2 regions of the Micromonospora sp. NPDC023633 genome follow, and region 1 is predicted to be linked to the other one. Evidence: riboswitches for the same ligand, from Rfam matches in the RefSeq annotation. Region 1 holds a riboswitch; the other holds the start of a gene.
The links. Region 1 has a riboswitch for cobalamin ahead of AB0G13_RS16900 (ABC transporter substrate-binding protein). Riboswitches for the same ligand answer to the same signal wherever they lie in the genome.

Region 1 (4,402 bases):
GAGCAGCCCGACGAGGCTGCTCGGCGGCACCGCGCAGGTGACGTCGTCGAGGATCCGCCGGGCCGCGACGGACCAGGAGACGCCGGTGACGGTGAGCATCAGCCACGCACCTTCCGCCGGTGCAGCAGCACCACGAAGGCGGGCACGCCGAGCAGGGCCGTCAGCACGCCGACCGGCAGTTCCCGGGGCGCGAAGAGGGTCCGCGCGGCGGTGTCCACCCAGACCAGGAAGATCGCACCGGCGAGGACGACGACGGGCAGCAGGCGCCGGTGGTCCGCCCCGGTGAGGAACCGGGCGGCGTGCGGCAGGATCAGCCCGACGAAGCCCACCGCGCCGCTGACGGCGACCAGCGCCGCGGTGAGCAGCGCGGTGGCGACCAGCAGCAGCCATCGGACCCGGGTGACGGGGACGCCGAGGCTCGCCGCGGCGTCCTCGCCGAAGGCGAACGCGTTGAGCGTGCGGGCGTACGCCGCCACCAGGGCGAGCACGGCGGCCAGGACCGGCGCGGCCCAGGCCAGGGCGGCCCAGTCGACGCGGGCCAACGAGCCGGAGAGCCAGAAGGTGATGCTCTGGGTGGCGTGCGGGTCGGCGACCCAGATGATGACGAACGAGGTCGCCGCCCCGCAGAGCTGCGCGACGGCCACGCCCGCCAGCACCACCCTGGTGGGGGCCAGGGCGGCCTGTCGGCCGGCCACCGCGGCGACGACCACGAACGCGGCCAGCGCCCCGGCGAAGGCGCCCCCGGTGAGCGCGGCGACCCCGCCGCCGAAGCCCAGGACGAGGACCGCGACCGCGCCGAGCGACGCCCCGGAGGAGACCCCGAGCAGGTACGGGTCGGCCAGCGGATTGCGGGTGACGGTCTGCATCACGGCGCCGGCGGCGGCCAGCCCGCCCCCCACCGCGGCGGCCCCGAGCACCCGGGGCAGGCGCAGCCGCCAGACGATGTGCTCGCGCAGCAGCGGCACCTCGGCGTGCGGGAGCCCCAGGCGGTCGGCCACGACCGACCAGACCGTCGACACGGGAATGTCGGCCGGACCGACGGTGACGGCCGCGCCGATCGACACGACCAGCCCGGCCAGCAACGCCACCAGCAGCGCCGCCAGGCCGACCGGGTGGGCCGCGCGGGCCCCGGCGGGGGCGGTACGGCGGGCCGGACCGGGGGCGGTGCGGCCGGCCACGGCGGTCAGCGGTCCGCCCCGGCGGGCAGCTGCGCCACGCCCGCGGCGAGCGCCCCGACGCCGAGCACGACGCGCACCCCGGCGGAGGTGGACGAGAACGGGACGACGACGAACCGCTGCCCGGCCACCGCGGGCAGGTCCTTCAGGCTGGGGTGCCGGGTGAGGAAGGCCCGCTTCGCGGCGGCCGCGTCCCAGCCCGCGTCGACCAGCACGATCACGTCGGGATCGCGGTCGACGACCGCCTCCCAGCTGGTGTCGGCCCAGCCGCCGCCGAGGTCGGCGAACACGTTCCCCACCCCGACCGCCGACATGATCATGTTGGGGCTGCCGCAGCAGGCGCCCACACTCGGCGCGTCGGTGCCGGCGTCCCACCAGAGCACGGACACGTCCCGGGCGGCGCCGACCCGGGCGGCGGCCGTGGCGATCCGGGCCCGCTGCTCGGCGATGAGCTTCTCGGCCCGCTCCGGCACCCCGAAGACGGCCGCCACGTCCCGGATCTCGGCGAACACGTCCTCGAGGGTCAGCTTCGCCGGCCGGTGCCGCCTCGGGCACCCGGCCGGCGAGAGGTACGTGCCGATGCCGAGTCCCGCGAGCGCGGCGCGGTCGCCGACGCCCTCGTCGCCGAAGGCACTGTGGAACGAGGCGTAGACGAAGTCCGGTGCCGCCTCCAGCAGCTTCTCCTTCGCCGGGTACCGGTCCGACAGCACCGGCACGGCGGCGTACGCGGCGGCGTGCTCCGGCAGGATCGCGTCGTCCAGGTACGCCGTGCCGGCCATCCGGTCGGCCAGGCCGAGCGCCAGCATGATCTCCGTGGCGGGCTGGTTCAGGGTCACCGCCCGCTCGGGCGGGGCGGCGACGGTGACCGGCGTACCGCAGTTGGTCAGCGTGACCGGGGCGGCGGACGGCGGGGGTGTCGTGGCCGGATCGTCCGTGGCGCAGCCGCCGAGCAGCACGACGAGGACGGACAGGGGCGCGGCAACGCGCCGGGACAGGGTGGGCCGCACAGCGCGCACGCGCATCGGGACCGCCTTCCAGCACCTCGTGGACGGGTCATCGCAGTGCCGTGGCCGGTCTCCTGGCTGACGGGAGGTGCGTCCGTGGCCGGCCTTCCCAGGCGTGTGACGCCCAGTGACCTCTTACGACGAGGGCCGCGGACTTCCCGATCACAGTGGCGAGGGCCGCACCGGTCTTGCACCGGCTTCCCGAACACCACGGCAGCGTTACCCTAGCCGCCGGCCCGCCCGGAAGTCACGTGACGAACACCATGAGGGACGGTCGGTCCGCTGGGGCGGTCAGGGCTGTGGCGGAGTCGGCAGGTCGACCACCCGGGTGGCCCAGCGGGCCATCAGCGCCGGGTCGTGGGTGATGAGCAGGACCCCGGCGGCGTGCTGCCGCTGGTAGTCGGTGACGACGGCCGCGAGGTGCGCCTGGGTGGAGGCGTCCAGCATGGCGGTGGCCTCGTCGCAGAGCAGGTAGTCCGGCCGGTGCACGAGCGCGCGGGCGAGGCAGGCGCGTTGCAGCTGCCCGTCGCTGACCGCGTGCGGGCGGCGGGCGAGCAGGTCGGGCGTGAGGCCGACGAGGTCGGCCAGCTCCGCCGCCCGGGCCCGCGCCTGCGCCTCGGGTGTGCCGGTGGCGCGGAGCGGTTCGGCGATGATGTCGGCGAGGCCCAGCCGGGGGTCGGTGGCGGCGCGGGGGCTCTGGAACAGGATCGCGACGCGGGTGCGGACGGCGGCGGGCAGCCGGTGCCGGGCGCCCGCCACCGGGTGGCCGTCGAGGGTGACGTGCCCGGCCTCGGGGGCGTGCAGCAGGGCGAGGACCCGGGCGAGGGTGGACTTGCCGCTGCCCGAGGGCCCGCGCAGGCCGACCGTCTCGCCGGGGGCGACGCGCAGGTCGACGCCGTCGAGGACGCGGCGGCGGCCGTAGGAGACCGTGACCTGGTGGGCGGCGAGCGCGGTACTGGTCATGCCGGCGCTCCGAGGGTCAGCGGGTGGTGACAGGCGACCCGGCCCGGGACGCCCGCCGCGGGCGCGGGCGGGGTGCGGCAGACGTCGGTGGCACGGCCGCAGCGCGGGGCGAAGGCGCAGCCGGGAGGCAGGTCGGTGAGCATCGGCGGGTGGCCGGGGACCGGCCGGAAGGCCCGTTCGGGCAGGGCGTCGAGCAGGCCGGCGGTGTAGGGGTGGGCGGGCGCCGCGAACAGCTCCGCCGTGGGCCGTCGTTCCACGATCCGGCTGGCGTACATCACGGCGACCGTGTCGGCGACCCGGCGGGCGGCGGCCAGGTCGTGGGTGATGAGCAGGACGGCGCCGCCGGCGTCGCAGCGGCGGCGCAGCAGGTCGAGGGTGTGGTCGACCAGGGGCCGGTCGAGGCCCGTGGTGGGTTCGTCGGCGAGCAGCAGCGGCGGGTCGGGGGCGAGCGCGAGGGCGGTGGCCAGGCGTTGGGCCATGCCGCCGGAGAGCTCGTGGGGATAGCGGTCGAGGTCGGCGGCGTCGAGGCCGACGTCGGCGGCGACCCGCTCGGCCGCCGCGGGCGCCTCCCGCCGGGTGTGCCCGTGGGCGCGCAGGGTCTCCTCCAGCAGCCGCCGGCCCGTCCGCACGGGGGTCAGCGCGGTGGCGGGGCTCTGCGGCACCAGCCCGACCGCCCGGCCGCGTACGGCGCGGGCTAGGTGACGCTCGGAGGAGCCGGCCAGGTCGATCTCCGCCCCGGTGGGCGGGCGCAGGCGGGCGTGGCCCGTGACGGTGGCGTTGCCGGGGAGCAGGCCGAGCAGGGCGTGCGCGAGGACCGACTTGCCGCAGCCGGACTCCCCGACCACGGCCAGGAGTTCGCCCGGGTGGACGGTCAGGCGCAGGTCGGTGACGGCCTGCACCACGGCGTCGCGGAGCTGGAAGCGGACGGTCAGCCCGTCGACCTCCAGCAGGCCGGGCCGACCGTCGGCCGCGGTGCCGCCCGTGCCAACGGAGTCGGCCGTCGCGACGGTCCCGGCGGGGTCGGCCGGGGCGGCGGTGGGCTCGCGGGTGGTGGTCACAGGTTCAGCTCCGCTCGTACGCGCGGGTCGAGGCGGTCGCGCCACCGGCCGGTGAGGGCGGCCAGGGCCAGCGTCACGACGACGAGGAGCAGGCCGGGCACGATGCTGGCCCACCAGGCGCCGGTGAGCAGGGAGCGCTGCCCGTCGTTGATCATGTTGCCGATCGAGGCCAGGTGCGGGGGCAGGCCGAGGCCGAGGAAGG
Region 2 (4,402 bases), on a different contig from region 1:
GCGCGACCGCGGCCGACCGGGGCGGTACGGACACCGGCATCCACGAAACCGCACGCCCGATCGGTCGGGGCTCTGCGCACCCCACCGGCCACGGTCGCGCGGTCACGACCGCCCCCGGCACCGCCACGGCCCCTGGCACCCACGAGCGCGGGCTGACCGGCCACGGCCGGGCCCACCCGGACTCGCCCCGCGACACCCCGATCGGCCGCCACCGCCGCCCCTGACCCAACCACCGATCCCCACCCACCACCGCCCCGCACCCACCCCACCCACCCCACCGACCGACACCGGCTCGGTGATCAAGAGGTTTGGCCACGCCAGGGAGATCGAACTCGACCCAAACCTCTTGATCGACAGCGGAGGGCGGGAGGGCATGGCGGCGGGAGGGCCGGGCACGGAGGCCGGAGGGCCGGGAGGGCCGGGCACGGAGGCCGGAGGGCCGGGAGGGCCGGGCACGGAGGCTGGAGGGCCGGGAGGGCCGGGCACGGAGGCTGGGAGGCCAGGCACGGCGGCCGGCAGGCCGGAAGGCACGAGGGCCGGCAGGTCGGGTGGGAGTGCGGGTCAGGGGAGGCGGGTCTCCAGGACGCCGTTGACGACACGGGTCGGCAGGACCTGCTGGTCGTTGCCGGACGGGCCGTGCACGACCTCGCCGCCGTTGAGGCGGAACGCGCTGCCGTGCCACGGGCAGACCACGCACGCGTGCCCGTCGATCTCCTGCACCTCGCCCTCGCCCAGCGGACCGCTCTGGTGCGGGCAGCGCTCCAGCATCACGGTGACCTCGTCGCCGTGCCGGTAGAGGATCACCGAGACGTCGTCGACCTCCCGGGTGATCAGCTGGCGCTCCGGCAGGGCGGACATGTCCGCGATGGAGTGCCAGCCGTCGCTCATCCGGTGCAGCTCGGAGATGCTCTGGTTCACCTGCGCGCCCTGCTTGTACGCCAGGTGCCCGCCGAGGTACGCGCCCATGCTGGCGGCGCTGAGCCCGAGGAAGCCGAGCGTACGGCCGAGGTTGTGCCGGCCGGTCATCCGGGCGGCCACCGAGCCGGCGTAGAACGCCAAGCCGACGCTGTTGGACGCGGCGTGCACCAGGCCGACCCGGCGCTGGTCGCGAGCCAGTGCCGCCCAGTCGTTGAGGCCGGCGACCGCGGCCGGGAGGGCGCTGACGGTGCCCACCGCGCACAGTGTGGTGGCGGCCCGGCGCTGCCCCGGCATCAGGTCCAGCACGGCGGTGCTGATCCATGCGCCGACCGGCACCTGCACCATCGCCGGGTGCAGCGGATGGCCCAGCCAGACGCCGTGCAGCAGGTCGCGGACCCGCTGCGGCCGGAGGGTGGCCTGGACGGCGCGCTGCAACCGGTCGCCGACCCGGTCCAGGCCGGATGCCTGCTCGATCTTCGTCAAGAGTGCTCGCACCCGTACCGACTTCCCGGCAGGAGCCGCCGCAAACCGGGCGGCGGTGACGGATCCGCAGCGGTACGTGACGAGGCCCCCGCCGACCCGTAACGGGACGCGCCGGGCGGCGCCCCGCCGCGGTCGCGGACCCGCCGCGCCGACGCCGTCCGGCGGTCAGCCCCGCAACGCTGGCGGGCCGGTCAGCCCTCCGACGCCGGCCCGGTCAGCCCTCCGACGCCGGCCCGGCGGTCAGCCCTCCGACGCCGTCCAGCGGTCGTGGTGGACCGCCTCGGCCAGTGGGCGCTTCTGCCGCCAACCGTGCCGGGCCAGGTCGGGTACGGGCTCGAAGTGGGTGACCGGCCCGAGGCAGAGCCACGCCACGGGCCGAACCCCGTCGGGGATGCCGAGCAGATCGGCGAGCCACGGCTCCCGGTAGAACGACACCCAGCCCACCCCGAGCCCCTCGGCAGTGGCGGCGAGCCAGAGGTTCTGGATGGCGAGGCAGGTCGAGTAGAGCCCGGTGTCGGCGATGGCGTGCCGGCCGAGCACGGCGGGGCCGCCCCGGGCCTGGTCGTGGGTGACCACCACCGACAGGGTCGACTCCAGGACGCCGTCGATCTTGATGCGGGCGAACCGTTCGGCCGCCTCCCCGTCGAGCGTCGCGGCGAAGGCGTCCCGCTCGGTGTGGACGTGCTCGTGGAAGCGGCGGCGCAGCTCCGGGTCGCGCACCAGGACGAAGTCCCAGGGCTGCGAGTAGCCGACGCTCGGCGCGGCGTGCGCCGCCGCCAGCACCCGGTGCAGCGTCTCCTCGGGCACCGGCGCCCCGGTGAACTGGGCGCGTACGTCCCGGCGGCGGTAGATGACGTCGTACAGATCCAAGGCAGGCTCCCGCTGCGCTCGGCCCACGCCACGCCGGACGCGGGCACCGGACGCGAGGCCGGTCTTCGGACTCCCGGATCGACGCCTGGCCGTCCGCCTTCCCGGCCCGGGCGGGCCAGTGGCTGCGCGTACGCGTGGACGGTGGCTCCCCGGTCACCGCGGCGGGCCCGTGCCGGATTCGCACCGGCTTCCCGATTCTCCCCGCTCGCGCGGGGCACCTCACATGATCGTGCCGTCGGGGATGCTAGCGCCGCCGGGCCCGCCCCGGTCCGGCGGGCGTGGAAATCCGGTCGCGGGCCGCCCCGTCCCCGGCCACTGTGGTCCGGGTGTACGCACTCTCCTCCCGCCCGCTGCCGGCCGCCCGGCCGGCGACCAGACTGACCGTCGCGCTGGGGCAGCCCCGGGCCGTGCCGCCCCCGCTGCTGATGCTGCTCGGCATGCTCTCCACCCAGGTCGGGGCGGCCGTCGCCAAGCAGCTCTTCGGCAGCACCAGCGCCGGCGGCACGACCACGCTGCGGCTCGGCTTCGCCGCGCTCATCCTGCTGCTCCTGGTTCGGCCGGGGCTGCGCCTGGGCTGGCGCACCGCCGGCCTGGTCGGGGCGTTCGGGCTGGCCCTGGCGGTGATGAACCTCGCCTTCTACGCGGCCCTGGAACGGGTGCCGCTGGGCGTCGCGGTCACCATCGGCTTCGCCGGGCCGCTGCTGGTGTCGCTCGCCGGCAGCCGCCGGCTCGTCGACGTGGCGTGGGCGGGGCTGGCCGGCGGCGGGGTGCTGCTGATCAGCGGGCTCGGCGGGACCGGGGTGGACCGGGTGGGGCTGCTGTGCTGCGTGGCCGTCGCGGTCGGCTGGGCGGGCTACGTGCTGCTCGGCAAGGCGGTCAGCGCCCGCGTGCCGGACAGCCGGGGCCTCGCGCTGGGGATGGCCGTCGCCGCGCTGGCCGTGCTGCCGTTCGGGGTGGCCGGCAGCGGCACGGCGCTGCTCGACCCGTGGACCCTCGCGCTGGGTGCGGCGGTGGCGCTGCTGTCGTCGGTGCTGCCGTACTCGGCGGAGATGGCGGCGCTGCGTCGGATGCCGGCCCGGGTCTTCGCGATCCTGCTCAGCCTGGAGCCGGCGATCGGCGCGCTGGTCGGGCTGGTCCTGCTGGGTGAGCTGCTGGCCTGGCCGCAGGCGGCCGGGGTGGCCTGCGTGGTCGGCGCCGCGCTGGGCGCCACCCTGGTCCGCCCGGACCGCCCCGACCCGCGCTGACACCTCTGGCGCCGCCGGCACCGCCGGGGGCATGCTGTCCGGATGGGGGTACGCGTCGAACGCGCCGCGGCGGTGACCACGGTGATCCTGGACCGGCCGGCGGCCCGCAACGCGGTCGACGGGCCGACGGCCCGGGCGCTGGCCGACGCGTTCCGCGCCTTCGAGGCCGACCCCGACGCCTCGGTGGCCGTGCTCTGGGGGGCCGGCGGCACGTTCTGCGCCGGGGCCGACCTGAAGGCCATCGGCACCCCGAGCGGCAACCGGGTCGAGGCGCAGGGGGACGGCCCGATGGGTCCGACCCGGATGACGCTCAGCAAGCCGGTGATCGCCGCGATCTCCGGTCACGCGGTGGCCGGCGGGTTGGAACTGGCGCTCTGGTGCGACCTGCGGGTCGCCGAGTCCGACGCGGTGCTCGGGGTGTTCTGCCGCCGCTGGGGGGTGCCGCTGGTCGACGGGGGCACGGTCCGGCTGCCCCGGCTGATCGGCGAGAGCCGGGCGATGGACCTGATCCTCACCGGCCGGCCGGTGCCGGCCGAGGAGGCGTACGGCATGGGGTTGGTGAACCGGCTGGTCGCGCCGGGTGAGTCCCGGGCGGCGGCCGAGCGGCTGGCCGCCGAGCTCGCCCGGCACCCGCAGACCTGCCTGCGCAACGACCGGGCGGCGCTGCTCGCCGGCGCCGGCCTGCCGGAACCGGCGGCGCGGGAGGTCGAGCTGGCGTACGGGATGGAGTCGCTGGCCGCCGACGCGGCGGCGGGGGCCGCCCGGTTCGCCGCCGGCGCCGGTCGGCACGGCGCCCCGGCCCACTGACCGGGCGCAGGTCCGGCCCGCCGGCCCGGCGACGGGACGGAAGGCCCCAACGGGCCGGGCGGTGCGGCCACCGGATGTCC

Region 2: another riboswitch for cobalamin. It lies ahead of bluB (5,6-dimethylbenzimidazole synthase); the one in region 1 lies ahead of AB0G13_RS16900 (ABC transporter substrate-binding protein).

What each region holds. Positions count from the first base shown of each region.
Region 1 is NZ_JBFABB010000048.1:12,492-16,893, reverse strand. Features, by position in the region: gene AB0G13_RS16910 (ABC transporter ATP-binding protein) at 1-99, opposite strand, end outside; gene AB0G13_RS16905 (iron chelate uptake ABC transporter family permease subunit) at 99-1,178, opposite strand; gene AB0G13_RS16900 (ABC transporter substrate-binding protein) at 1,184-2,197, opposite strand; cobalamin riboswitch at 2,226-2,407, opposite strand; gene AB0G13_RS16895 (ATP-binding cassette domain-containing protein) at 2,471-3,142, opposite strand; gene AB0G13_RS16890 (ABC transporter ATP-binding protein) at 3,139-4,200, opposite strand; gene AB0G13_RS16885 (ABC transporter permease) at 4,197-4,402, opposite strand, start outside.
Region 2 is NZ_JBFABB010000050.1:24,938-29,339, forward strand. Features, by position in the region: gene AB0G13_RS17505 (Rieske 2Fe-2S domain-containing protein) at 562-1,413, opposite strand; gene bluB (5,6-dimethylbenzimidazole synthase) at 1,642-2,271, opposite strand; cobalamin riboswitch at 2,310-2,508, opposite strand; gene AB0G13_RS17515 (EamA family transporter) at 2,598-3,515, shown strand; gene AB0G13_RS17520 (crotonase/enoyl-CoA hydratase family protein) at 3,558-4,322, shown strand.